Linked DNA regions of Occallatibacter riparius. The protein of the gene in region 2 interacts with the protein of the main gene of each other region in a pairwise test. Links are inferred from orthologs where the notes say so. Each region holds a gene or a part of one and is shown on either strand. Other genes may lie near its edges.

Evidence for each region.
Region 1: the proteins of rho (region 2) and hfq interact in binary tests that used the Escherichia coli proteins (3 or more experiments, as listed by UniProt). The link is inferred for Occallatibacter riparius from one-to-one orthologs.
Region 3: the proteins of rho (region 2) and nusG interact in binary tests that used the Escherichia coli proteins (3 or more experiments, as listed by UniProt). The link is inferred for Occallatibacter riparius from one-to-one orthologs.

Annotation. Positions count from the first base shown.
Region 1 is NZ_CP093313.1:6,138,609-6,148,031, forward strand. Bases 4,170-6,980 are described here. They hold hfq (RNA chaperone Hfq), read right to left. Parts: upstream 5,841-6,980; coding sequence 5,499-5,840; downstream 4,170-5,498. Other genes in these bases: hflX (GTPase HflX), read right to left, coding at 4,170-5,410; nrdR (transcriptional regulator NrdR), read left to right, coding at 6,431-6,907. In the rest of the region: MOP44_RS25035 (hypothetical protein), read right to left, coding at 1-651; MOP44_RS25040 (PadR family transcriptional regulator), read right to left, coding at 632-988; MOP44_RS25045 (phosphocholine-specific phospholipase C), read right to left, coding at 1,151-3,250; MOP44_RS25050 (NUDIX domain-containing protein), read right to left, coding at 3,385-3,966; more of hflX, read right to left, coding at 4,022-4,169; MOP44_RS25070 (hypothetical protein), read left to right, coding at 7,031-7,279; MOP44_RS25075 (isocitrate/isopropylmalate dehydrogenase family protein), read left to right, coding at 7,639-8,652; MOP44_RS25080 (hypothetical protein), read right to left, coding at 8,729-9,423. UniProt on the Escherichia coli protein: RNA chaperone that binds small regulatory RNA (sRNAs) and mRNAs to facilitate mRNA translational regulation in response to envelope stress, environmental stress and changes in metabolite concentrations.
Region 2 is NZ_CP093313.1:6,406,360-6,415,795, forward strand. The notes cover bases 1-2,824. They hold rho (transcription termination factor Rho), read left to right. Parts: upstream 1-699; coding sequence 700-1,950; downstream 1,951-2,824. Other genes in these bases: MOP44_RS26175 (DNA-directed RNA polymerase subunit omega), read left to right, coding at 164-385; MOP44_RS26190 (NAD(P)/FAD-dependent oxidoreductase), read right to left, coding at 2,319-2,824. Also shown: more of MOP44_RS26190, read right to left, coding at 2,825-3,443; MOP44_RS26195 (methyltransferase domain-containing protein), read right to left, coding at 3,440-4,192; MOP44_RS26200 (type III polyketide synthase), read right to left, coding at 4,182-5,255; MOP44_RS26205 (hypothetical protein), read left to right, coding at 5,566-5,745; MOP44_RS26210 (UbiA family prenyltransferase), read left to right, coding at 5,788-7,242; MOP44_RS26215 (lipid-binding SYLF domain-containing protein), read left to right, coding at 7,455-8,198; molecular chaperone DnaJ, read right to left, coding at 8,312-9,436. UniProt on the Escherichia coli protein: Facilitates transcription termination by a mechanism that involves Rho binding to the nascent RNA, activation of Rho's RNA-dependent ATPase activity, and release of the mRNA from the DNA template.
Region 3 is NZ_CP093313.1:2,602,849-2,612,198, forward strand. Bases 2,969-5,706 are described here. They hold nusG (transcription termination/antitermination protein NusG), read left to right. Parts: upstream 2,969-3,902; coding sequence 3,903-4,511; downstream 4,512-5,706. Other genes in these bases: tuf (elongation factor Tu), read left to right, coding at 2,969-3,085; rpmG (50S ribosomal protein L33), read left to right, coding at 3,207-3,356; secE (preprotein translocase subunit SecE), read left to right, coding at 3,576-3,869; rplK (50S ribosomal protein L11), read left to right, coding at 4,676-5,113; MOP44_RS10525 (glycosyltransferase family protein), read left to right, coding at 5,145-5,706. Also shown: MOP44_RS10460 (CsgG/HfaB family protein), read right to left, coding at 1-106; MOP44_RS10475 (hypothetical protein), read left to right, coding at 870-1,109; MOP44_RS10490 (hypothetical protein), read left to right, coding at 1,410-1,763; more of tuf, read left to right, coding at 1,898-2,968; more of MOP44_RS10525, read left to right, coding at 5,707-6,869; MOP44_RS10530 (GNAT family N-acetyltransferase), read right to left, coding at 6,876-7,376; MOP44_RS10535 (M14 family zinc carboxypeptidase), read right to left, coding at 7,644-9,350. UniProt on the Escherichia coli protein: Part of the processive rRNA transcription and antitermination complex (rrnTAC). The complex forms an RNA-chaperone ring around the RNA exit tunnel of RNA polymerase (RNAP).

The DNA.
Region 1 (9,423 bases), 260 kb from region 2 along the record:
CGGCAGGGTAACCAGAACAAACAGCAACAGCGCATGACCCGCAGTATCGGCGATCTGCGACGCAACGGGAAAGAACCGGATGCCTACGTCGCCGGCACCTTGATTGACATCCACGGCACCCGTCGCCCCGATGAGAGCCACGACGAGTGACCCCAGGATCACTGGCCAGACCGCCTGCAGCCTTTGCCGACCGGCGAGGAGGATCATGGCCCAGCCAGCCAGCAGCGGAGCGGTGTAATAAAGCGTTCTGCCTACGCCGAAATAGACGGTTGCGAACCCATGGAGCGGAATAAAGGGCGTCGGTGAACCCTCCAAAAACCAACGCCAACCCGACCAGAGAATCAGCAGCGAAATACTCCAGGCGGCCAACAGGCCCAGCACCGGACCAACGCCCAGCACCACCCAGGGGGCACGTGCCGTCCACGAGCGCAAGTCGCGTTTTTCAATCATGGTGCGTGCCAGGTCTTCTACCCGACCCAGACGCGTGAGCGCCAGGGCTTCAGCCTCGACGCGATTCCGTCCGGCCCGCTCCTCTTCTGCGGTCAGATCCGCCCAATGTTCGCGCAGTTCGGTCAGGTATCGATGCACATGCCGAGGCGCTACGCCCGCGCGCAGCAACTGCTCCCGCAGTTCACGCAACCACATCGCCATATTGCCCTCCTGCCAAGGTTTTTTGGATGGCCCGCGCCAGGTTCGTCCATTGCCCCGCCAGTTCCGCCAGCCTTCTTGATCCCGCTTTCGTCAGCGAGTAGTAGATCCGGCTCCGCCCGGCGACGGTTTTGCGTCGCGAGCGCAGTGCTCCCGCGCGCTCCAGCGTATGCAGCACCGGATACACCACTCCTTCGCCGACGACAATCACTGCATCCGTGCGATCGCGGAGTGCCTGAACTATTTCATAACCGTACATCTCCGAGTCCTCAAGCAGCCTCAGGATCAGCAACTCGGGCACGCCATTCATAAAATTCGGATTGGTTTCCCGTTGAGCCATTACACCGAGGATCATACCTCGCGGTTCAAGGTATAGCAAGCATATTTCGGGGCTCAAGGGTTACGTTGAGCTGATGTCAGACCTCTTGGCTGCCACTGAACTCTCTTCCAAACAGGAAACGCCGGCCGCCCGGGCGGCCGGCGTTTCCTGTTTGGGGTGAGCTCATGCCCCGATCGCGGGGTCTGTCATGCTCTCCTCTCCGGTTTCCACGTGCCCGGCAATCTGGTATCGAAAGCCGGCATCCTGCTCCACCTCGACGACGAAGTCGTACCAGCCGTGGGTCTTGTGCAGGTGGAACGTTCTCTCTCCCCATTCGCCCGCAGCGATCTCTCCCGTCTCCACTTCGCCGCTGTACACATCGGTCAGGCGAATCTTCACCGCCGAAGAACCGAGGTTTCTTCCCGCCAACGTAATCGCATTGTCTTCTTTACGATAACGCGTGCGAACATCGAGGTTTGCGCTGGTCGCCGAGAGGCCGCCTTTGAACGTGCGCAGGAAGCCGTTCGGTCCATAGACCGATAGATCGTACCCGGTCAGATTGTTGCTCGTTAGCGGCCACGTGTCAGAAACGGAATCATGAGTGCCGACCGTATAGGTCCACGGTCCCAGGCTGCTGTTTCCTGAACGGACCTGGAACACCGCCGTTTTGCCGCCATTGCCGAATTCGATCGAGAACGTACCGGCGGCAACATTCGCTTGGCCATGCGCGAACAACTCATAGGGCACCGGTCGCGCCGGACGCGTCCCCGCCTCCTGTGGCGGCAGGCTCTGGTTTGCTGGTGGAGTGGGCACGTAGTCCTGATACCGGTCCTGATTCGGAGGAACATACGAGCTGGTATCGGGCAGCGCCACAAATTTGGTGTTGGGCTTTCGGAAATCGAAAGCCGATGTGAGATCGCCAGCCACCGCGCGCCGCCAGGGCGTGATGTTGCTTTCCATCAGCGCGGGATTGCCGTGCGCAAATCGCCGCTCAATGAACTGGATTAGCGACGTGTGGTCGAACACCTCCGAACTCACGTAGCCGCCCTTGCTCCACGGAGAGATCACGATCATCGGCACGCGCAGGCCGAACCCAATCGGTCCCGGCATGAACGACGAGTCGCCGGGAAAGATCTCGTTCACAGTCGACACCATAGAGATGCCCTGCGCACGATTCATCGGCGGCGTCGGTGGAACCTTGTGGTCGAACAATCCGTCGTTCTCGTCATAGGTGAGGAAGATCGCCGTTTTGCTCCACACTTCTGGATTCGCGGTAAGCGCATCGAGGAACTGTGCGATGTACCACGCGCCATAGTCGGCCGGCCAGTTGGGATGTTCCGAGTAAGCCTCTGGTGCCACGATGTACGAAACCTGCGGCAGGCTGTTGGCCATCACATCGGCGCGGAACTGATCGACGAGGTGCGGCGCCACTTGCGGATTCGACCCGCTCAGCGCCTTGATGTTGGTGCCCCTCAGCGCCGCTTCATAGAGCGCGCTCCCGGGCGCGGAGTTCTGATACTGATGGAAGTACAGCAAGGAGTTGTCGCCGTAGTTGCCAATGTAGGCGTTGCCCGTCCAGCCCCAGTAATCGGGTCCGTCCAGTCCATCACCCGCGTCCTGGTACACCTTCCAGCTGATACCGGCTTTCGACAGCCGCTCGGGATAGGTCGACCAGTCATAACCCGCCTCGGCATTGCTGAGCACTGGGCCGCCGCCGTTCCCGTCGTTCCCCACCCAGCCCGTCCACATGTGATACCGGTTCGGGTCCGTCGGTCCCAGGAGCGAGCAATGATAGTCGTCGCACACCGTGAATGCATCGGCCAGCGCGTAGTGGAAGGGGATGTCCTGGCGCGTGAGATACGCCATGCTGGTCGTGCCCTTGGTTTGTACCCAGCCGTCATAGATGCCCTGGTTCCAGGCGATGTGGGTTAGGTCCCAGCTATGGTCGGTGTCTTCAATGAAGGTGAGGCCTAGGTTGGAAAGATCCGGCCGGAACGGCAGCACATGACCATTTGAGCCATCTGGCTGATACCACACCGGGTCTCCGTTGGCGAACTTCTGGACGCGCGGGTCGCCGAATCCACGCACCCCGCGTAAAGAGCCGAAATAATGATCAAACGAGCGATTCTCCTGCATGAGAATCACAATGTGCTCTACATCCGCAATGGTGCCGGTACGGTGGTTGCCTTCATGTTCAAGCGCGCGAGCGATGCTCGCTGGAAACGCAGCAGAAACTGCTCCTGAGCCGAGCAGCTTTAGGAACGCACGACGGTTCGTGGCCACGGCATTTACCTCCTTGGGGGAAACACGGAGATGCTACTGCCCAGCGACCATACCTATCCTGTATTGCAGGAGCTTGACTCCTGCATTGCAATCTGGTGACTTACCTCAGGACATCCGACAGAACGAAATCGCGACTACTGCCGCGCCTTCCACATCAGATACAAACCCCAGGCCGCCACGGTGCTTGCGTCACGCACCTTGCCTTCGTGCATCATCTGCTCAAACTCAGCCACCGGCATGTTGTGCAGCACGATGTCGTGCTCCTCTTCGTCCGGGTCCTTGTCCGCATGTGTCAGCCCCGTCGCCAGGTAGACATGCTGCTTCTGGCGCGTGAAGCCATACGCAATCCAGAGATGGCCAAGATAGGTCATCTGCTCCGCTTGCAGACCCGTCTCTTCCTTCAGCTCTCCGCGCGCTAGTTCTTCGGGATCGGCGTCGGCCATCTCCCAGCCCCCCTGCGGAAGCTCAAGGGCCTGTTCCTCGATGGTGTAGCGATACTGCTCAATCAGCCAGATGCGGTCGCCCTCGATCGGGATAATGATCGCCGCATCGTCCTTTTCCACGACGCCGTAGATCCCCTGCTTCCCATTCGAGCGAAGGATGTCGTCTTCGCGCACCCGCATCCAGTTGTTGCGGTACACTTCGCGGCTCGACAGGGTAGTGATAGAGGGAACCGGGGCGTCCGAAACAGGCCCCTCGCGATGGTTGTAATTCACAGCAATAGTGTGACATGCGTCTGGAGGGATTTCAAACCCAGGATTGCGGCAGGGCCTAACTGGCCGAAACAGCTTCCGCCCCGGCCTTCCCATCGCGCAGCCGATACTCGCGCAGGCGGCCCATCAACGAAGCCGGACCCGTAACAGCGAGATGCACCAGGTTGCCTTCATAGCTCCGGTTACGTATCAGCATGCCCGCCTCGATCGCCGCCAGGACAGCGCCCTCCTGCTGCGGCACCCGCAGTTCCGCCTCTACCAGCGGATCGGTGTGGAGCGCACGGTCGATCGCCTCCAGAAGCTGATCGGTTCCCTCCCCCGTCCTGGCCGATACCGCCACTTCGCTGCCCGCAGCCGAGGCTTCCAGCAACCCGTGCCGCTCCGTCTCGCCCAGCAGATCGATCTTGTTCATCACCTCGAGGCGCGGCTTGTTCAACGCTTCGAGCTCCCCAAGCACCCGCTCCACCTGGATCTTCTGCTCTTCACCATAAGTCGAAGCGGCGTCGCGAACGTGCAGCAGCACCTCCGCTTGTTCCACCTCTTCCAGCGTGGCGCGGAAGCTCGTCACCAGCGTGTGCGGAAGATTGCGGATAAATCCCACAGTGTCGGATAGGAGCACCTTCCGGCGGCTGGGCAGTTCAATCGCGCGCAGCTTGGGGTCGAGCGTCGCGAACATGCGCGCCGACTCCAGCACCTGCCCACCCGTGATGCGGTTGAACAGCGTGCTCTTTCCCGCGTTGGTATACCCGACAAGCGCCACCGTAGGCACCGGAACCGCCTCGCGGCGCTGGCGTTGCTGGCGGCGAACGCGGCGCACGGCATCCAGATCCTTCTTGAGCTGATCGATCCGGCGCTGAATGCGACGGCGGTCGGTTTCAAGCTGAGTCTCGCCGGGGCCGCGGGTGCCAATGCCGCCGCCGGTCTGCGACATGCTTTTGCCTCGCCCTGTTAGCCGCGGCAGCATGTACTCGAGCTGCGCCAGCTCCACCTGCAACTGGCCCTCGCGGGTCCGCGCGTGTCGCGCAAAAATGTCGAGAATGAGCTGGGTCCGGTCCAGCACCCGGCACGGCAGCGCAGCATCCAGGTTTCTGAGCTGTGTCGGCGAGAGATCATGATCAAACAGCACCAGATCTGCCTGCGTCGACTCCGCAACCCCGGCAATCTCTTCAATTTTGCCAGAACCAATCAGCGTCGCCGGATCGAGCTTTGGCCGTCGCTGCAGAATCTCCGCCGCAATCTCAGCTCCCGCGCTCAGAACCAGCTCACGAAACTCAGCCAGGGACTCCTCGGCATCAAGAGCCGTAGACGACGCTCCGGGCTGAGGCGCGACAGTCCGCAAAGGCTGAGCTGGATTTATGTCGGATTCTATATCAAGACGTGCAGCCGCGCGAGCAGCTTCAGCACCTGCGCGGTTGGTGCGGGAGCGGACCGGAATGTCCACTCCCACCAGGATGGCTCGCTCGGGCCGGACTCCCGGGAAACCGGGCTCCTGTTCTGGAAACCCCGGCCTTCCGCTCAGCCCGTCGATGCCTCGATTAACTACCAATCGTTACTGCTCCTCGCGACCCATCCCCAGTCCCGGTGGCGGAAGCGGAAGACGGAACGCTCACAGGAGCGGGCCCTAGTCCGCTGTGCATCCCCGGTGCGCGGTGCTCGCCGTGCAATACGCTCCGGTTGCTCACAACGGTCGAAATAGCGTGCTTGAAGATCAGTTGTTCCTGGCTGTTGTTCTCCAGAAGAACGGAGTATTTATCAAATGACCGAATCTTACCGGTGAGTTTGACTCCGCTGACGAGGTAAATGGTGATGGGGGTCTTGTCCTTCCGAACAGTATTCAGGAACGTATCCTGAATATTTTGTGCCGGCTTGTTTTCCATGATGCCGATCTCCTACTTTCCTCTAGGGTTAGATGGTGGCTACTAGCTATTCCGGTACAGACAAATAGGCGGGGGCCGGTCTCCGAATGTCGAAAACCGTCGCAATTCCCGCAATATGAAAACTGTAGGCGAATTCAGTTTCCTTTTCAACCTCCTGACGGTTGAGTTTCTATCCGCCGCATAAAAGCTGCCGGTCCTAAACTCTTGCTTCCACCGCGCAGCGGGCATTTACCCAAAACAGTCCAGCATGGCCCGAATATATAGTGGTAGCCGACTGGCAAATGTGACAGATTACGTCCAATTTGCGCAGCCAATACGGCCAGCTCCCCGCCCCGAGCGCACGTCCAGGCCCGGACAACGAGGATTTCCCATGCACATTCTGATGCGACGAGCGGCGATGCGCGTTTTGATATCCGGAACAATCCCGGCCGCCTTCGCTAGCCACATCAAAACCAACTACGGGCCACCTACTCGCTCTCCCTGTGAGCACCTGTGGCCCGCACATCCCCACGGCGCCCTTCTGCACCCTCAAAAAATCACCTAAGCCGCTCATTTCGGAATACCTAATCCATCCCCTACAATCGAGACACATGAAATGTCCCTACTGCGGGTTCGCCCAGGATCGTGTCGTCGATTCGCGTGAAAGCAAAGAGGCCGACTCAATCCGCCGCCGCCGCGAGTGCGAAAAGTGCGAGCGGCGCTTCACCACCTATGAGCGGATCGACGAGATCCCCTACATGGTGGTGAAAAAGGACGGCCGCCGCGAGCGCTTCGACCGCCAGAAGATCCTCTCGGGCCTGCTCCGCGCCTGCGAAAAGCGCCCCGTCTCCTCCACCCAGCTTGAGAAAGTCGTCGACGCTACCGAGCAGTACGTCATGGACGCCCAGGAGCGCGAGCGCTCCACCCGCGAGATCGGCGAGCTCATCATGGACCACCTCAAGGGCCTCGACACCGTCGCCTACATCCGCTTCGCCAGCGTCTACCGCGACTTCAAAGACGTCCGCGAATTCAAGGAAGAGCTCGAAGGCCTTCTGGAAGGCAATCGCTCCAGCAAAGGGAAAAAGTAGCTATCCCAACTCCGGTGCTGTGTCATCCTGACGACCCGAAGCGAAGCGCAGGTGAGGAAGGATCTGCGGTTGCTTCGGGAAGTCAAAGATTGCCACAATCCTTCAAGAGTTAGGTGCGAAACCATGAGCATCGACCCGAAGAAACTGGCGGTTGAATACTATTTCGGCGATCTCCAGTATTGGAAGCTTCCCGCTATTGCCGCCGATGCGCTCGAAGAGGGCTACGATGGGCCAGCACTGAGGAGCCTCGGAGGGCTAGCGTCCCTGAGCACCGGTGAAATCCGCGCCGAAGATGTTCAGCCTGGCGAGATCGATTCCGCCTTTCGTGAAATGGGAGTTGATGCTCCCATCTCCAAGCAGAGGGCGGAATGATCTTGGCGACGGAATGTGTGACGAACGCGATCGACGGGCACTCGAACGTCTTTGATGCAGCTACACACATTCGCATCCACTTGTGCGAATTGGCAGAACCCCCAATCCCTTTGAGGCGCATTGTCGAGTTATCTAAGGAGGCTCGAAATGCCCCAAGGGTCGAATGGAGCCGCATTGAGACGGGCCTCAGAGCCGCGTTTTTGGACTTTTTGCGCTACAGAGACGCTACCAGCCGGTTAGCTGCTCTCGGCGGCAGCGATCCAACAGCGGAGGCCGCACCGAGGCGTAGGCCAGAGAAGTGATCACCCAACCGCGCCGCGATACCCTAGAAGCTAGGAGCTAGCAGCTAGAAGCCAACCATGTCCGAAACCAAGACCCACAAAATAACGTTAATCCCCGGCGACGGCATCGGCCCCGAAGTCACCCAGGCCGTAGTCCGCATCCTTGAAGCCACCGGCGTTAAATTCGACTGGGAGCAGTTTGCCGCGGGCGCTGAAGCCTTCGAGATCTTCGGCGAATACATCCCGCAGGCGCTCTACGACTCCATCGAGCGCAACAAGGTCGCTCTCAAAGGTCCCGTCACCACCCCCATCGGAGGCGGCTTCAAGAGCATCAACGTCACGCTGCGCAAGAAGTTCGACCTCTTCGCGAACTTCCGCCCCATCAAGCTCCTCCCTGGCCTCAACTCGCACTGGCCAGGCGTCGACCTCATCATCGTCCGCGAAAACACTGAGGGCGAGTACGTCGGCTTGGAGCACGAGGTGGTCCCCGGCGTGGTCGAATCCATCAAGGTCATCACCGAGAAGGGCTCCACCCGCATCGCCCGTTTTGCGTTTGAATACGCCCGCAAGCATGGCCGCAAGAAGATCCACTCCATTCACAAGGCCAACATCATGAAGCTCTCCGACGGCCTCTTCCTGCGCTGCGCGCGCAAGGTCTCCGAGGAGTTCCACGACATCCAGTACGGCGAGCACATCATCGACAACACCTGCATGCAGCTCGTCATGAATCCGTATCAGTACGACACGCTGTTGCTCGAAAACCTCTACGGCGACATCGTCAGCGATCTCTGCGCGGCCTTCGTCGGCGGACTCGGCCTGGTGCCCGGCGCCAACCTCGGACACGACTGCGCCATCTTCGAAGCAGTGCACGGCTCGGCTCCGGACATCGCCGGCAAAGACATCGCCAACCCCACCGCCCTGCTGCAATCGGCCATCCTCATGCTCCGTCATTTAGACGAAGAAGCGGCGGCCGACAAGGTGCAGAAGGCGCTCGAAACCGTCTACTCCGAAAAGAAGTGCCTCACCCGCGATGTGGGCGGCACCTGCGGCACCACCACGTTCGCCGACGCCGTGTTGCAGGCGATGGCCTGAACTCCTAATCCGCCCAAAAGAAAATCGCCGGAGCCTCAAGAGCTCCGGCGATTCCGTTTTCAGCCTGTCCGCGTGTCTAGTACGAAAGCACGCATCCACCGGCGTTGCTGTTGAAGGCGTTGCTCCACAGCGACTGCACCGGGAAGCTGCTGCCGTTGGGGAACGTCACCTTTGCAGAAGCGCCCTGCCCCGACGAGATCCACGCGCACTTGTCGCCGTTCTCTGAGCCGCCCGAATCCAGCCAGCCGCCGTTCGGGAACTGGTCGGTCTCGGTCTCGGCCATCTCGTGCCCGCCCACGATCGTGATGCCGGCATTGGCGCCGAGCCCGTTAAAGTTGGCTCCGCAGCTAGCACCGCCGTCCGTCATATACGGCAGATTCGTGTACGCGATGTTGCCGTAGTTCGAACTGGTTGAGCTGTGCCATGCGCACCACTGCACTGCAAAGCCGGACATGCTGTTGCCGTGCGAAGTCGCAATCACGTACTGCACTGTCTGATTGCTCGTCGACGACGTATTGCCGAAGTGCGCCGCGGCATTCACCGCCTCGGCCGCGAGCTGTGACTGCGTGGGTTTCGAGGGAGCCGCGGTCGTGTTATCCGCCCAGACCCCGGCCAACATGCCCGACGGGTTTCCCGCGTGCTGACCGCTGCTGCCGCAGGTGATTGTGCCACTGGCTACGCCCTGGCAATACTGGGTCACGCTGTTGTTCCACGAGCTGCCACCAACGCCCGTGTAGAAGTTCTGCAGGATCTGCGCCTCGCCGCTCGGAT
Region 2 (9,436 bases):
CCGCAATGCGATGGATTGCATCAAAGGTTTTTGAACTGGACGCCAGGTCTGTGCGTCTAATCCCTTGAGAGGAAAATCAAGCGGCTGCTTTTAAATGCCGCTGGCTGCACTGGCGGCATCAAGTTGTACCGGCCGGGCAGACCGTTTGAAGGAGAAACACATAATGCGTTCTGATTTGGTTTTTGGGGCACTCTCTCATGTGTCCAACCGCTACCAGCTTTGCCAGCTCGCCAGCAAGGCGACCCGCAAGCTGCACAAGCCGAATACGCGCCTGCAGGACACCACGAACGAGGTCCTGGCCCGCTTCCGCAGCACCAACCCCGGATCTCCGGCTCCTGTTGCCGCTACTGCGGAAGAGTCCGTCGAGCAGCGCCGCGCCGCCTAAAGCCGCGGCAGCAAGTTGCAAGTCACCGCTTTGAGCGGCTTTCCAGTTCGGAAAGCCGCCTTTCGGTTCCTCCTGCTACTCCCTCGACATGTACAAGCTGTTAGTATCACGGGGATACACACCGACTCTTGCGATTCGCGCGGACGGGGCTTCAGCACGTCGCCGGCTCGCGCCTTAAATCCTCATCAGCCGGGAATCCACTGACGCCGTTGCGTTACAATGCTGCCTAGATTTCCCGCCTGATTCTGGAGCACGATTCCTCTCCGACTTTTCTCCTCTCCACAATCAAACTCCCTCCCGCCACGCAGGTGAATATGACCATCGCAGAACTTAAAGAAAAGAACATCACCGAACTGAGCCGCATTGCGCGCACGCTCGAAATTCCCGGCGCCAGCGGCCTTCGCAAGCAGGATCTGATCTTCAAGATCCTCCAGGCCCAGAGCGAAAAAGAAGGACACATCTTCGCTGACGGCGTGCTGGAGATCCTCCCTGACGGCTACGGCTTCCTTCGCTCTCCTGATTACAACTATCTGCCGGGCCCGGACGACATCTACGTTTCGCCGTCGCAGATCCGCAAGTTCGACCTCAAAACCGGCGACTCCATCAGCGGCAACGTCCGCCCGCCGCACGAAGGCGAAAAGTACTTCGCGCTGGTCAAGATCGAGGCCATCAATTTCGAGTCACCTGAAGAGACGCGCAACAAGATCCTCTTCGACAACCTGACGCCGCTCTATCCCCAGGAGCGCATCAAGCTCGAAACGGTGCGCGAAGCCGTCAGCGGCCGCGTCATGGATCTGCTCACCCCCATCGGCAAGGGCCAGCGCGGCCTCATCGTCGCTCCGCCCCGTACCGGCAAAACCATGCTGCTCCAGTCGCTGGCCAACTCCATCACGGCCAACCAGCCTGAAGTTGTGTTGATCGTTCTGCTCATTGACGAGCGTCCGGAAGAAGTCACCGACATGCAGCGCTCGGTGAAGGGCGAAGTCATCAGCTCCACCTTCGACGAGCCCGCGGCCCGCCACGTACAGGTCGCCGAAATGGTCATCGAGAAGGCCAAGCGCCTCGTCGAGCACAAGCGCGACGTCGTCATCCTCCTCGACTCGATCACGCGTCTCGCCCGCGCCTACAACACCATCGTGCCTCCGTCGGGCAAGGTGCTCTCGGGCGGCGTCGACTCCAACGCCCTGCAGCGCCCCAAGCGCTTCTTCGGCGCGGCCCGCAACATCGAAGAAGGCGGCTCGCTCACCATCATCGCCACGGCCCTCGTCGACACCGGCTCCCGCATGGACGAAGTCATCTTCGAAGAGTTCAAGGGCACCGGCAACATGGAAATCATTCTCGACCGCAAGCTCGTCGACAAGCGCGTATTCCCCGCCATCGACATCCAGCGCAGCGGCACCCGTAAGGAAGAGCTGCTCATACCCAAGGAAGACCTGCAGCGCATCTGGGTCCTCCGCAAGGTGCTCAATCCACTCTCGCCGGTGGAAGCGATGGAACTCCTCATCAGCCGCCTCGAGAAGGTCCGCAACAACGCCGAGTTCCTGCAGAACATGAACCAGCTCTAACCACCTGCGGTGGGGCCAACTGCGCCTTCGGCACCATCCGTGCCAGCCCCAGCAACAGCATCCAGCTCTGGTCAAGGTGGTCTGGAACAGAAAGCTGGCAAGGGCCGAGGACTCGTCCTCGGCCCTTTATCTTTCACTCATCTGCGATCAACTCCGCAGTGCCTGCACACTCTTCCACAGAACCCTGCCGCCAGTACCGCAATCAGCAGAAATCCTGTTAATATTAAGGAAGTACCTTCCCTGTGTGGGGCTGTAGCTCAGCTGGGAGAGCGCCTCGTTCGCAACGAGGAGGCCAGCGGTTCGATCCCGCTCAGCTCCACCAAATCACCGTTCCAAAATCAAACTCTCCCGCACACCATCCGTGCGCCTCATTCCTGCAGCAACAACGCGCTGCTCGGAATCCGCGTAGCCCGTGCGATCGGTTCCAGCAGGTACGGCAAAACCGCCATCGCAAACGGCGCCACGAGCCCTGCGATCCCGCTCGCCATCAGCTTGGAGAGCGCCGTCGCGATCCGCATCCCGCCCCGCAGCTGCGCGCCCAATCTTTGCTGATACTCCCCGACTCCGCGGCCCGCCAGCATCATCTCCGCCGCCATGCAGGCCGAGTGCATCGCGATCGCCATCCCATCGCCCGTAAACGAAGGAATGACCGCGACTTGGTCGCCAACACGCCACAGTTCGTCCGCAGAGTGCGCCAGGAACCCATACGGAATGGACGAAATCGCCATCGGCCGCTCCCACGCTGGCTCTGAGTCGGCAAGGCGCGCATCCAGCAGCGTATTGTGCTTCCGCATATGTGCCAGGAGCGCGGGCCAGCCGCCCAGTTCGCGGAACAACGAGCGCCGCGCAACAACCGACAGATTCGCCACCCCATCCTCCACTGCGACCAACCCGCCATATCCCCCGGCAAACTGATGCAGTTCGATATGCCTTGCCAACTCGTGCGACTGCCCCGGCGCAAGACGCCAGTGCATCTTGAATCCGATCAGGTCATTCTGTACGCCGCTCGGCCGCGCCCATCCGCGGAGATCGTGCTTCCCGCTCGCCAGAAAGACGTTGTCAGCCTGCACAGTCCGGCCGTCCTCGGTATGCGCGTGCCACGCGTCGCTAGCTCGGACGAGTCTCTCGACAGCGACCCCGCCTGCGACAGCACAGCCGGAACTCTCTGCACATCGCAGCAACTGCTCATCGATCACCGCGCGCGACAACGCCATCGCGGCAAACGGCAGCGGGGTCTCCACCACGCGAGCACCCGCCGAAAACCGCAGCCCGTTCACCTGCTGCGCTCCGTATCGCAGCGGATCCACGCCAGCCGCACGGAGATATCCAATCGCTTCGGCGCTCAGGAATTCCCCGCAGACCTTGTGCCTCGGTCCGCGTTCGCGTTCCAGCAACAAGACCTCGCGCCCCGCCTCCGCCAGGCGCAATGCAGCCATAGATCCCGCCAGGCCGCCGCCGATCACAAGGCAATCGATCTTGGACAGCAGAATCATTTCGTTCGGCCCACACATAATCGCGCCGGCTTATACGGCAGCAGCCGATAGTCACTTTCCTTCAGCTCAGCCGCAGCGCACAATCCACGCCAGTCCTCCGCCTGAAATGCCCGCGCGAACGACACCGGCCCATCATGTTGCACAAACGGATGCAATCGCATCACGCGCGCAAACCACCCGAACAAGCGATACGGAATCGGCGCTCGCGACAGATCATTCACGAACCACCCCAATGTCGCGTGTTGCTCCATCCACCGCAGAAACCGCACCACGTCCTCATCCCAAAGATGATGCGTGAACAGCGAACTGATCACCACATCCACAGTGCCCGCAATCGGATGATCGAACACGTCACCAGTCATCCAGCGGATCGAGCTGCCTTTAGGAGTGGCTTCCGCCGCAGTCACCGCGCTATCAGGATTCAAATCCAATCCGATGAGTTCCACCGCGATCCCGCGATCCCGCGCCCACTTCTCCACCCGCCGCAGCGCATCGCCGTATCCGCTGCCGATGTCGAGTATCCGCACCGGCCCACGCCCGCGGAGATTCAGACTATCCAGCCAATCAAGTGTCGGCCTGTACCCCAGAAACCATCGATTCACCCGCGCCAGATCGCGAAGCGCGCCGCGTATCTCCTCGCGGCTGCACGGCTCATCCATCAATTCCGGAAACTCCACCAGATCCGCCCGTCGCGAAAAATCTGGCTGACCACCGACCACCGACAACTGACCACTGGTTTCACGCGGCATGAAAGAGCATCGTCTCCGCGGTCACTCCCGGCCCGAACGACATCGCGCATCCCTGCTGCCCCGCTTGCGCCTCGGCCATCACCTTCTGCAGCACAAACATCACCGTGGCGGAAGACATGTTCCCGAACCGCGATAAGATATCCCGCGAGAATCGCAGCGCGTCCGACGGCAATTCCAACCCCTGTTCCACCGCGTCCAGAATCGTGCGGCCGCCCGGATGCACCGCCCACAGATCGATCTCCTGCCGATCGCGCCCGCGCGTCACCACCGACCCCACATCCTTCATCGCGCGCCTGATCTCTCCCGGCACCTTACCCGAGAGATGCATATCGAACCCGCCGTCTCCAATGCGCCACGTGATCAGGTCACTGCTGTCCGGCAGCCCCACAGCGAGGAAGCTGTCGATCGCCAGGCCGGTCGGCTCAGCACTTACCAGGCTCGCCGAACACCCATCCGCGAACAGAAGGAATGACAGCACCTGCTCCAGTTCCGTCGTCTCCTGAAAATGCAGTGAGCACAGTTCCAGATTCAGCACCAGCACCTTCGCATCCGGCTGCGCGCGCACAATGTAGTTCGCCGACTTCAGCGCATTCACCGCCGCATAACATCCCATGAACCCGATCATGGTCCGCTCCACCGAAGGACTGAGCCCCAGATGCCGCACGATATCGAAGTCGAGCCCCGGCGCATACAAACCCGTACACGAAGTCACAATCACATGCGTAACGGCGCGCCGCTCCTCCTCCGTCACGGCAAGCTTGTTCAGCGCACACCCAGCCAGCTTCGGCGCAAACTTCTCGAACACCTGCATGCGCCGCGCCGTCGAAGGAAAGCTGCCGGGCACATAGATATTCTCGGCATCCTGCCATCCCTCGCCATTCGTCTTCACCGGCTCCACAAACGAGTAGCGATGATCGATAGCCGCCAGCCGCGCCATGCGCTTGAACAGGTTGCGCGTGGTGCCTTCCGGCAGCATGGTTTCGGCAAAGTCGACAAAAGCACGATGCACGTCATGCGGCGGAACTGCCGTCGCGATTCTGTTGATGAATCCTGTATTTGTCATGAGATCTCTGAGTTCCCGGGCCGATTAAAAACCTTGGCAGAGCAGGTCTTGCGCGTGGAACAGTGAGCCGGAGAGGTGCGCCCCTCCTCTATATGAACGAAGGCTCCCGAAAAGATCCCGGCTCGCGCGAGTCCGGCTCGGAGCCCGGTCCCCTCATCTTATCCCGCCCGGCATTGCCCTGCCCCTGCCTTTGACATTGCACTGACAATTCACCCCGCTTCTTTCATCGGTTCGAAACTAACTCCATCTACCGGGGTTTGTTCCTGGTGAAGCGATGCAACGCGCCGCTTGCGCACGAAGCCGGATTTGAATGACAGACATATTGATTTATCAGGTGTTTATCACCGCTTGTATACTGAAAGAGACCCTCAAGTACTTTGTCCGGGCAGGGTTTCTGGTAGAGAGCCTCAGGACCATTCAATATCCGGCGTGGAAGATCACGCCCGGCAGCCGTTTTCGTGTATCGCCGAACGGCCCCGCCGCCCGCTAGAGCGCAAGTCCGCCGCGGAGATTTGGCTGAAAGGAGGAATGTATGCCACCGACACTCGGCCGCACCGCTGCGCCCGTGGCCACACTCACTCCTCTTTGCGTCGACCTCGATGGAACGCTGGTCAAGTCCGACACTCTCCACGACTCGCTTCTCGTCCTTCTGCGTTCCCATCCATCTCAGGCGCTCCGCCTTCCTGCGCAGGTACTAAAAGGCAAAGCCGCATTCAAGGCATTCGTCACTGACTCCGTCAGCCTCGACGTCGCGCACCTTCCCTATAACCGTGAGCTGCTGCACTACCTGCAGGCCGAGCGCGCCAAGGGCCGCGAGATCTATCTCGCCACCGGCGCCGACGTTCGCCTCGCACAGCGCGTAGCCGATCACCTCGGCATCTTCACCGGCGTGCTTGGAAGCGATGGCACCACCAACCTCACCGGCAAAAACAAGCTCGATCGCCTGCGCAGCCAGTTCCCTGACGGCGTCTTCGATTACATCGGCAACGACACGCCCGATCTGCCTCTGCTCGCCCACTCTGAAGAGCCGATGGTTGCGAACCCCAGCCTGCGCCTTCGCCTCAGGATGCGCGCTTCCTCGGTGCAGCCCGCACGCAGATTCGATCAGCGCGCCAATCCCATCCGCTCCTTCATCAAGGCCATACGCGTTCACCAGTGGGCCAAGAACGCGCTCATCTTCTTTCCGCTTCTGCTCGCGCATCACCTGCGGCCCAAGCCGCTATCCGCCGCATTCCTGGCGTTCTGCAGCTTCAGCCTGGTAGCCTCGGCCACGTACATCATCAACGACCTGCTCGACATCGAAGCCGACCGCCGTCACCGCCGCAAGCGCATGCGCCCCTTCGCAGCCGGCGATCTGTCTCTCGCTCAGGGCGTGGCGATCGTAATCACATTCCTGGCTCTGGCGGCAGTAGGCACGCGCTTCATTGCGCCTGAATTCTCTCTCTGGCTGCTGCTCTATCTGGTCACCACGTTTGCGTACACCGCCTGGCTCAAGCGCATCCCTCTGGTCGACGTGCTGATCCTCTCAGGCCTGTACACGTTGCGTCTTCTTGCCGGAAGCGCCGCCACCTCCACCCCCATTTCGCACTGGCTGGCCGGATTCTCCGTCTTCCTGTTCCTGTCGCTTGGCATAGTCAAGCGCTTTGCAGAGCTTGAAAACCTGCGCGCCAGTTCCATGGAGCCCAGCAACGGCCGCGGCTACTTCCTCAATGACATGGAGCAGTTGCGCACCTTCGGCACCTCCAGCGCCTACGCCGCCGTCGTCATCCTCGCCATCTATATCAGCGGCCGCGACGTCACCAAGCTCTATCACAATCCCGGATACCTCTGGCTGGTTGTGCCCCTCATGCTGCTCTGGCTCAATCGCGTATGGCTCCTCGCCTCGCGGGGCGAGCTCGATGAAGACCCTGTCGTCTTCGCCATCACCGACCGCATGAGTCTGCTGATCGGCGCCGCCACCGCCCTCATCGTCTTCCTCGCCAGCTAGCCGCAAATCGTCCCCCGGCGCAAACCCAGCCCACCTCCGCCTGCCTCCCCTGACATATCTGACAGATGAAGACTGTCCTTCCCCTAGCAACAATTGCACCCCAGGGCGGAAAAGGCCCGTGTGTCGGCGGCCGGAATGCGACCCAAAGCATTCCGAGACAACCGCCCGTGTCCACGCCGATCAACAGAAGGCGAAAGAAAGGAAGTACCGCAATGCTGAAGTTTTACCTCGCAAATGCGACCAGGCCCAGGAGAATCGCGCTCGGCGTGTTCGCAGCCGCAATCACGTTGTGCGCCGTACCCCGCATGCAGGCAGCCGACAAGCAGTCCGATGAAGAGACCCTGCAGAAGGCCAACCTCGTTCTTTCCGGCATGCTCGCCGGCGACACCATCCCGGCCGACGTGCTCGCCCGAACCAAATGCGTTGTCGTTGTGCCCGGCATGAAGAAGTTTGGAGTGGGTATCGGTGGAAGCGGCGGCCGCGGCCCCATGCTCTGCCGCGAAGGCGACGACTTCAAAGGCAAGTGGTCCACCCCTGCCATGATGACCATCGGCGGCGCCAGCATTGGCGTGCAGCTTGGCGGATCGTCCACTGATCTCGTTCTTCTCGTCATGGAAAAGAAGGTCGTCAACCAGATTCTCAGCGGAAAAACCAAGATGGGCACTGACGCGACAGCCGCAGCCGGGCCCAGCGGTGCGACTGCCGGTGGAGCAGCCGACGCAGACGTCTACTCCTATGGCAGAGCCAAGGGCATGTTCGCCGGTGTCTCCATCAGCGGCGCCACCGTCTCGCCCGACAATGATGCCAACAACCGCCTCTATACTGACAACCCCGACGCCAGTTCCATCGTGCGCGGCACTAGCGTCAAGCCGACGCCGGCAGGCCAGAAATTGGTCACATTACTCGACAACAAGACCGCCGCGAAAGCCAAGAGCAGCGCGGGCAAGCCCAAGTAACGAACGAATCATTGCAGTCTCGTCCATATAAAAGCCCTGCGGGCAATCCACCCGCAGGGCTTATCTCATTCAATGACCCACCTGACCACCTGATCACATGGCCACTCGACCACCTAATTGAACAGGTCCTTCATCTTCTCCAGCAAGCTCGGCGAAGTCGGCTTGTTCTCCACGCTCAGCAGTTCACTGAGCCTGTGCACCACCTCGCGCTGTTGCCGTGACAGCTTCCGCGGCACCTGCACAATCACCTTCACCACCAGGTCGCCGTGTCCCTTGCCGTGTAGCACCGGCACGCCGCGCCCGCGGATTCGGATTTCCTTGCCACTCTGCGTTCCTTCAGGAATCTTGAGCGTCACCGCCCCATCGATGGCCTGAATTTCGATCTCCGCTCCCAGCGCCGCCTGCGGAAAGCTGATCGGCACCACGCAGCGCAAATCGTGTCCATCGCGCTCGAAGAAATCGTGCGGCTGAATCGACAGCACCACATAGAGATCGCCGCGCGGCCCATTCGTCCGGCCCGCATCGCCTTCACCCGCATACCGGATCCGCGTGCCGTCTTCCACGCCCGGCGGCACCTTTACCGTAAGCTTCAATTCCTTGCTCACGCGCGTTTCGCCGCGGCAGGTCTGGCACGGGTCGCCAATAATCGATCCCGTTCCGCCGCACGCGGAACATGTCCGAGCCACGCTGAAAAATCCCTGCTGGTAGCGAATCTGACCGCGTCCCTGGCAGTGCGTACACACGCTGGGCCCCCGGCCTGAAGCGCTGCCGCGCCCCGCGCAAGTGGGACAGCTCTCCAGCCGGCGAATCTTGACCTCGGTCTCCTTGCCGAAGATCGCATCTTCAAACTCAATCGACAGGTCGAAGCGCAGATCGTCGCCGCGCTGCTGGCGCGATGCTCTTCCACCGCCACCGCCGCCCATGTTGAACATCTCGCCGAATAAGTCGCCGAAGATGTCGCCCAGGTCCACACTTCCTGAAAATCCCTGGAATCCGCCGCCCGCACCGGCAGCGCCCACGCCCGCGTGACCAAACCGGTCATACGCCGCGCGCTTATCCGGATCACACAGAACCTGGTAGGCTTCGCTGGCTTCCTTGAATTTTTCCTCGGCCGCGTGATCGCCGGGATTGCGGTCAGGGTGAAACTTCAGCGCCAGCTTGCGATAGGCGCTCTTCAGCTCCTGGTCGCTGGCAGTGCGGGACACACCCAGCACCTCATAGTAATCGGCTTTGCTCAC
Region 3 (9,350 bases), 3.8 Mb from region 2 along the record:
AGTCCATGACTGCTATGCGCGCCTTGCGCTGAGCCTGAGCGGAAAGGGCCGTGGTCACGGCCAGGAGAAGAGCCAATACGCGGACGGAGAGAAGCGATTTCATCATGAGCCTCGGCTATTTAGAGTTGGAGCCCAATGTCAATAGTGGAATCGAGCATCAGCGTCAATCGGATTGGCGCTGATGTCAAGGAAAAAGAGAGCGAGTCCCAGGGCTGCAGGGCTCAGAAATGCAGACGGAAGGCATTAGCTCGCTTCGATTCCCGTTCCAGTGTGGCGGTGGGGCGCGGATTGTGACGGGGAGGGGCGCTGACGGCGGTTTTCCACGGGCATGCACAGGCTTGAAGTGGTTTGCTCGGTGCGCACCGCTATGCTAACCTTTAGTTCTGTGCCGAAGAACGCGCGGAACGCTGGTGTGTCCGCTAATTTCTGAGGGTTCCGGGCGGTTTTCCGGAGTGGTCAAGAGGGCGATTCTGCTGGAAAAGCAGGGGCGCTCGAAGGGCTGGCGTAGCTCAGCTGGTAGAGCATCTGATTTGTAATCAGAGGGTCGGGGGTTCAAATCCCTTCGCCAGCTCCACTCAAGAGAACGATGGGGCTGAAGGCACTAGAGTTTTCCGATGCTGGAACGGTAAGCATCGGGCCTGTCCCTGCGGTGATCCCACCTCCAGGTGCATGCAGCGCAAAGGCCGGAGAAACGGTCCGGTGGAATGCTGGTGCGCGGAAAGGGTTTCCGAATGGGCGGGACGAGTTGCACAGGTGGCCGAGTGGTTAATGGCAGCAGACTGTAAATCTGCCGCTCCTTGGAGCTACGGAGGTTCGAATCCTCCCCTGTGCACCATGTTTTGGATCGGGGTTGGGCGAGAGGTTGAGCAATGCGCGATGAGCAGCAGGGAACGCGCAACGGTTCGGATCTCGAGCGGCGGTACCCGATAGCGCTGGCGATGTTCGGAGTGCTGGCGGTGCTGGTGTGGTTTACCATCGGTGAGGGCTCGGTTGTGGTGTTGGGCCGGCCAGTGGAAGTGCGATGGGTGGTGGAGTTCATCCTCGCCATGTTTGTCTTCCGCACGGTGATGGCCATGCAGGCCGACCGGATCCGGCGGGGTGGTAAGTAGGTTTAGAAGGGCTGATGTAGCTCAGTTGGTAGAGCACTCCCTTGGTAAGGGAGAGGTCACCGGTTCAATCCCGGTCATCAGCTCCAGAAATGCGAGTGATCAGTGGTCGGTGATCAGTGGTCAGCAAGCCCAGCGGATGTACGGGCCGATTCTGATCACTGAACACTGACCCCTAATCACTGGGTTTTTGCGGGAGTAACTCAGTGGTAGAGTCACAGCCTTCCAAGCTGTTGGTCGCGGGTTCGAGTCCCGTCTCCCGCTCCAAAGTTCAGTAGTTTTCGGCAAGAGCAAGTCCAGGCAGTGCAATTCCAGGCAGATCAGCAGCAGGGGTTGGAAGTGGCAAAGATGTTCGAGCAGGCGACGATCGCCGTCCAGGATCAGAAGGGGTATGCGCAGCTGCACTCGATGCTGGACGCAGCGTTTGCCCAGAGCGATGTGGAAGTGCTTCTGAACCGCGTGGTGAAGGCGAAGCTGCCCATCCGGGATTTCGAGACTGTTATTCAGCGTGGGTATCTAGGCAAGGATGCCCTGGCGGTTTATCAGAGCCTGCCGGTAAGCGACCAGGCACTGACCCGCGAGCGATACCTGAGACTGGTGGAGCAGGTGCCGGATGCGCTGCGGCAGCGGTATTTCAAGGCGTACGCGTACTACTGAGATAAGCAGTGGTCAGGGATCAGTGGTCAGTTGTCAGATTGACGACGAGGCTGGCCGAGTGGGCACTGCAAAGAGTTTGAACTGACGGCTGAGAGCTGAAGGCTGGTTTTGAAGTCCAACGAAAGGGACACGCAATGGCGAAGGAAAAATTTGATCGTTCGAAGCCTCACGTGAACGTGGGCACGATTGGACACATCGATCACGGCAAGACGACGTTGACGGCGGCGATCACGAAGGTATTGTCGAAGCACAACCCGAAGATCGCGTTCCGTTCGTTCGACTCGATCGATAACGCACCGGAAGAGCGGGAGCGCGGTATCACGATTGCGACGGCGCACGTGGAGTACGAGACCAAGAACCGCCACTACGCGCACGTGGACTGCCCCGGCCACGCCGACTACATCAAGAACATGATCACGGGCGCGGCGCAGATGGACGGCGCGATCCTGGTGGTTGCGGCCACTGACGGACCGATGCCGCAGACCAAGGAACACGTGCTTCTTGCCCGCCAGGTGGGCGTGCCGTCGATGGTGGTGTTCCTGAACAAGTGCGACGCGGTGGAAGACACGGAACTGATCGATCTGGTGGAGATGGAAGTTCGTGAGCTTCTGTCGAAGTACCAGTTCCCGGGCGATGATGTTCCGGTGATCCGCGGCTCTGCCCTGGGCGCGCTGAACGGCGAAGCGCAGTGGGAAGCGAAGATTGACGAGCTGATGGAGTCGGTGGACCAGTATGTTCCGCAGCCGAACCGCGCTGTGGATCTGCCGTTCCTAATGCCGATTGAAGACATTTTCTCGATCTCTGGCCGTGGCACCGTGGTGACGGGCCGTATCGAGCGCGGCAAGGTGAAGGTGGGCGAGGAAGTCGAGATCGTTGGCTTCCGCGAGACGCGCAAGACGGTTGTGACGGGCGTGGAAATGTTCAAGAAGCAGCTGGACGAAGGTCTAGCTGGCGACAACGCTGGTCTGTTGCTGCGCGGCATTCCCAAGGAAGACGTGGAGCGCGGCATGGTTCTGGCCAAGACCGGATCGATCACGCCGCACACCAACTTCAAGGGCACGGTGTACGTTCTGTCGAAGGAAGAAGGCGGCCGTCATACTCCGTTCTTCAAGGGCTACCGTCCGCAGTTCTACTTCCGTACGACCGATGTGACGGGAGTTGCGGAGCTGCCGGAAGGCACGGAGATGGTGATGCCGGGCGACAATGTGGAATTGACGATCGAGCTGATTACGCCTGTGGCTCTGGAAAAGGGTCTGCGCTTTGCTATCCGCGAAGGCGGACGCACGGTGGGCGCCGGCACGGTTGCGGAAATCATCAAGTAGGACTGACCGTCCAGGCGACTGCGCCCTCGCGGGCGCGGAAACCTGGGCTGGTCAGGTTAGCTGAATCAAAAGGATTTGCGGCGAACGGGAAGAAAATCGCCGAATCGGTTAGGATTGAGAAATGCGGGAAATTGTGACATTGCAGTGCACTGAGTGCAAGGAGCGGAACTACTCAACGACGAAGAACAAGAAGACGACCACGGGCCGTCTCGAGTTCAAGAAGTTCTGTAACCGCTGCCGCAAGCACCAGGCGCACAAGGAAACGAAGTAAAGCAGGGAACCGGGAGTAGGGAGTAGGGAATAGAAGACACGGCCGGTCTGGCACGATGATACTATTCCCTATTCCCTGATCCCTACTCCCTGCCCTTAGGGGCGTAAGCTCAACGGTTAAACTGTCGGTCTCCAAAACCGAACTTGGGGGTTCGAATCCCTCCGCCCCTGCCAGTTTAGGAATGATCCGGTTCGAAGCCGGACCGAAGGAAACAGCAGTATGTCAACGAAGGCAACAGTCATGAACGATGAACGGCCGCTGAAAAAGCAGGAACCCAACGCGGTCTCGAACTTCACGGGCAACGTGACGGGCACCTGGGGCAAGTTCACCAACTTTCTGAGTGACGTGCGCGCCGAGATGCGCAAAGTGGTGACGCCGAGCCGCAAGGAAGTGGAGTCGACCACGACCGTAGTGATCGTGGCCGTGTTCATCTTCGGATTGTTCTTCTTCGCGGTAGACGCCTTTTTCAGCCGTGTAGTCGAGCAGATTCTGCACAAGCTGGGCGCACAGTAAGGCTCCCCGATGACGCTGGAACAAGAGAGCAAGATGGCAGACGAAGTGGAACAATCCGCCGAGCAACCCACACCGGAGCAGCAGCCGGAAGGCCAGCCTGAAGCCAATCCACGCTTCAAGTGGTATATTCTGCATGCCTATTCAGGATTTGAGCGCAAGGTGCGGGAGTCGATCCAGAGCCGCGTGCAGGCGTTTGGGCTGGGCGACCGTGTCGGCCGCGTGATGATTCCTACCGAACCGGTGACCGAGATTGTCAACGGCAAGAAGCGCACGGTGGAGCGGGTGTTCCTGCCGGGCTACGTGCTGGTTGAGATGGAACTCGACAACAACCTTTGGCATGTTCTCAAAGAGACGCCGAAGGTGACTGGCTTCCTAGGTACGGGTGACAAGCCCGTGGCGTTGAGTGAGGAAGAAGTGAGTTCGATCCTCTTCCGCAGCGAGACCGTCAAAGACAAACCGCGGATGAAGATCAAGTTTGAAAAGAACGAGTCGGTGCGCATCACCGATGGTCCGTTCGCGAACTTCAACGGCGTGGTGGATGAGATCAATGAAGATCGCGAGACGCTGAAGGTCATGGTTACGATCTTCGGCCGCTCGACACCCGTCGAACTGGAGTTCGGCAAGGTCGAAAAGATTGAGTAGTTGCAGCTTCTAGCTATTAGCTTCTAGCTTCTAGCCGGTGCGAGGACCTAGCCGCCTCCGGTTTAGAGCGAACGCTCGAAGGGCAACACCAAAATTTGCAAGGAACAAAGAACAGCTAGAAGCTAGAGGCTAGGAGCTAGTAGCTGGTTCCAAAGGAAGCATCCATGGCACCTCCGAAGAAGGTATCTACTTACGTCAAGCTGCAGATTGAAGCCGGCAAGGCGACCCCGGCGCCGCCGGTCGGTCCCGCGCTCGGTCAGGCGCAGGTCAACATCATGGAGTTCTGCAAGCAGTTCAACGCTCGTACGCAGAACAAGGAGATGGCCGGACTGATCATCCCCGTGGTCATCACGGTGTATGCGGACCGCAGCTTCACCTTTGTGACCAAGACGCCTCCCGCAGCCATCCTGTTGAAGAAGGCGGCCGGCATCACCAAGGGCGCAGGCACCCCCAACAAGGACAAGGTGGGCAAGGTGACTGAGAAGCAGGTGCGCGAGATCGCCACCCAGAAGATGCCCGACCTGAACGCCGCGAGCGTCGAGACGGCCATCAAGAGCATCAAGGGCACTGCCCGCTCGATGGGGATCGAAGTCGTAGCGTAGTTTTTCTACTCCGCCCGCTGCAAGAGAGCACATGGAAAACGGCGCCGAGAGCGGCGGCGGAATGCAGTACAGGCAAGAGACACAGCAATGGCGGCTGCGAGATGCCTTCGCAGCCGCCATTCTGTTTATGGGCTCCGCCGCGTTTGTGGGTTGGCAAAACACGCGCGTCGCGGTGCTGTGGGATCTCGGGTATCTGCTCGATACGAGCTGGCGCATTGCGCTGGGGCAGATGCCGTACCGCGATTTTCCGCTTGTACATGCGCCGGTCACGTTTCTGATCCAGGCGGGGCTGATCAAGTTGTTTGGAAGGCACATGCTTGTGCCAGTGATTTATGCGGCAGTCGCCGGCGGGCTGGGTAGCGTAATCGCATGGCGAATCGTTCTGCAGACTCTGCGGGGCGCATGGTGGATATCGCTGGCGCTCTCCGCGCCACTGATCGTCGTCGGCATCTACGCGATCTATCCGTACCCGATTTATGACTGCGATTGCTCGCTGGCGATTCTCGTCGCGATGTTGCTGCTGATGAGGGTGGACGAGAGCCGTGGATGGGTGACTCCGTTCTGCGTCGGCGCGGCCTGCGTGCTGCCGCTGTTCGTGAAGCAGAACATGGGATTGCCGTTTCTGGCCGCGGTGACAGCCGCCGTGATTGCTCTGCTTGTGACGCACGGTTCGGTGCGCTCCGCAATCCGCTCAAGCTACGCGGTTGTGCTCCTTGGAATCATCGCAGCAATCTTTCTTGCTTTGGGACTTCTCAGCGCTACCGCAGGTCTGCACAACTACATTCATTGGACGGTGGAGTTCGCGGCACAGCGCCGGATGCCGGGGCTCTCTGCAATGCTTTCTGTCTACGAGCAGCCGTCACTTCTGTGGATGGCACCAATGCTTGCGGCGGGACTGGCGCTGTGCTGGTCTCGGTTTGCACATGCGACTTGGGGAAAGATTCTTGCATGTGCGTTGATGGCCGCGCCATTTGTCTACAGCTTGATCTTTCTGCTGATGGAAGATGACGCGGATGAGCGGGCTGATAACCTGCTGGCGCTGTGGCCGGTGTGGATGCTGGCGGCGGGCGCCATCGCGCTCTGGTCTCTGCGCCGCGGCCTGAACGTGCGGGCCGCGATACCGTTCATTGTGCTTGCCGGCATTCACGGAAGCTTCCTTTCTCAGCAGTTGTGGGGATCCACGTACGCGTTGTGGCCATTGCTCATGGTGTTGATCGCAGTCGTGCTGGCCGAGATGCCGCGCGCGGTGCGGCCGGCCGCGATCGGCGTGGCAGTAGTTGCGTGTGTCATCTTCGCTACGTGCGGCGGCTTGTATGCGGCTTCGCTCGAACGGCTGAATTACGTCGACATTCCCGAGGACGCTCCAGTCGAGTTGGCGCAGACTACGGCGTTGCGTGGCGCGGCGGATCGGGGTCCGTACCTCACGAACCTGGATGAATTAATCGCATTCGCTGATCGCGAAATTCCGGCCGGCGATGCTCTTGTGCTTTTGCCCGGTGAAGATCCGTTCTACTTTGCCACGGGCCGCGTGCCGCGGTTTCCGGTCACGCTGTTCGATCCCGCGACCGATCCGTATTCGCCGGCTCAATTGATGGCCGAAGCGCGCAGGCGCGACGTGCGCTGGGTGATCGTGAAGCGTGTGCTGCAGTCGAAGGCGAATGCCATGCCAGGCTTCGATGAGACGCTGCAGTTCGTTCGGCGCGATTTCGCGTTGTTTCAGTCGCTCGCAGGATATGACGTGTACCGGCGCAAGTGATGCCGCTCAAGGCAGCGGCCGCACGTAACGGAAATCCTCGACATCAATGTCCCAGATTCGATCGCTTTTGCAGGCTCCGTCCGGGAGCCAGCCATCGCGGCGATAGAAGCGCTCGCCGCGCACATTCCCTTTGAGCAGCCATAGGACCGCGGAGCCAAATCCCTGTTCGAGCAGATGAGCGCGTGCAGCTTCAATCAGAGCCAACCCAACGCCGCGGCCCCAGAACTCAGGCGCTAGATAGAGCGCACAAAGCTCGCCGCGATCTGGAAGGTCCTGCGACGGCATGGTTGTAGCGAATCCGCAGATTCCCTGTTGGATCTCAGCTACGATTGTGCGAGGTCTCAGAGGGGCAGTGTGGGAGAAGTCGTAGCGTGCGGCGCGGTCTTCGGGCCGCAGGCTGTCAAGGTACTCTGCGGGAAGAAGTCCCCGATAGGCTGCTTGCCAGGAGCGCACGTGAACGCGTGCGACTGCAAGTGCATCTTGAGGGACAGCCGGGCGGATCAGCATTTTGAGATTTTATCGGCCGCTGCCAGACTCACCCATTTGGCAGAAAATTGGAAAGCCCTCCCAGGGCGGGAGGGCTTTGTCATTTGGGCTGTGGCGTGAAAACTTCGCGCCGGCTTGGCTCTGGTTTCGGCTTCGGCTTGGGAGCCTTCTTGGTTTCCTTCTTGCCTTTGTCTTTATTCCCCATGCGTGACAGTTTGACACAAAAGCAGGGAAGAGGGAACAGGCAACAGGGAACAGCAAGCAGAGCGGTGCTGCTCCCTGAGACTGCTATTTCTTCTCCTCCGCTGCGGGTGTCTTCTCCAGATGGTCGTGATTGAGGATGGCATTGAATACCAGGCCGTATGTGCCGATGGTCTCGCCGCGATAGATGGGGTTGTTGGCAAACAGGAGCACGTTTCCCTGGCCCAGATGTGCGTCGACAACGATGGCGCGCTCCGCGATGCTGCCCGATTTGTCGAGAAGACCGGAGAGCAGAAGCGTCTTTGCGTCCGTGAAGCGCAGAATGACATCCGGCCGGTACTGCTCCGGAATCACGCTGGGATTGTTGCGCATCTGATCTTCATTCAGCTTCCGCGCTTCCCACGGCTTCTGTTTCTGGAGTGGCTCGGCTTCAATCGCTTTGCGGGCGATCGGCTCGTCGTTTTCCTCCAGGGTTCCGCGGCCCGTCGGCCGTTCTGAATAGGGATCCATGAGGATGCGTCCGCCCCCACGGCCTACGGTATTGGCGATATTGAAGGCCATCCCGCTCGCACTCATTACTGGAAGATTGGCATCGTAGCCGAAAGCGATCGGGCTTTCCTTGTTGACGAAGGTCGAGTTGAGCACGCTGCCGACCACGCGCGCATCCGCTGTGGACGCGACACTGACGCCGGGAGCGAGGCCGGTGTCGATAGCGAACTGCGCAGTATCTTCACACGTGATTAGCAGTCCGCCGTCCTCGACGAACTTTTTGAGGTGAGCGAGGCCCTCATAGCCGAGTCCCGGACGAACGTCGTCCGTCGAGTCGCCGCCCACTTCAAGATTCGGGGTGAGGTCAGTCTTCTTCCATGGCATGGCGTTGTGCCACATCGGCATGCCGTTGACGATGTCGTTAGCACTGACGCGCGATACCGGAGCGAAGATGATGACGTCGTACTTCGAGCGCAGGTCGTCAGTCTTCGCCGCTGTCTGCGTGCTGATGTAGTCAAAGGGCACGCCGGCTGTGTCGAATGCATAACGCCACCAGCCTTCGGTCTGCGTCGCGAGCCAGGTGTGCATCATGGCAACGCGCGGAGCCTTCACGTCGTGCGTCGTCACTTGCGGAGCCGCGCTCAGCCGCGATCCATCCAGTGCAAGGTCATGCAGAGACTTATTGAGTTGATCGTCCGATGCGCTGGAAACAAGCAGCGAGCCTGCGTTGAAGTGATTGCCGTCGGCATCAAAGGCCTTCTCCGCAACCTTGACGTTCGCATCCTTCAGCTTGAATAGCAGCGAGAGGAGGGTAGTCTGACCGGAGTTGTTGATCGCAAGCACCGAGCCCGAGCCCGTTACTTTGCCGGAGATCGACTCGGGATCGGTGAGCGGCTTCATCTCCGCTTTGAGGATTGCCGGATCGCTGATGCGCGTGACCTTCAGGTTGAACAGCGCGCTGAACGACCATCCAGTGTCGTCGTATGGGTGCTTCTGCGGATCATCAGGCGCCCAGTACTGTTTGTCGAGCAGGGCATCGGCAATGCGGGAGAAAGGCTGATCCATGCGCACAACGATGCTACCGGCCGGGAATGTCTGCGGCTTGGGTTTGTCCTCGCGCTTCTCGCCGGGGACATTGGCGGTTGCAGCGGAGGTGAGCTGCTGCACCTCAACGTGCTGCCGCTGGAGGGCCTTCAATAGTTCGACATCGCGGTTGGTGTGCGCGTCATCATTGGCGATGACGTAGGCAGCGGGGCCTTCGAGCGTGGGCTTCTGAACGGAGCGCTTGCTCTTCTGGTAGTAGTT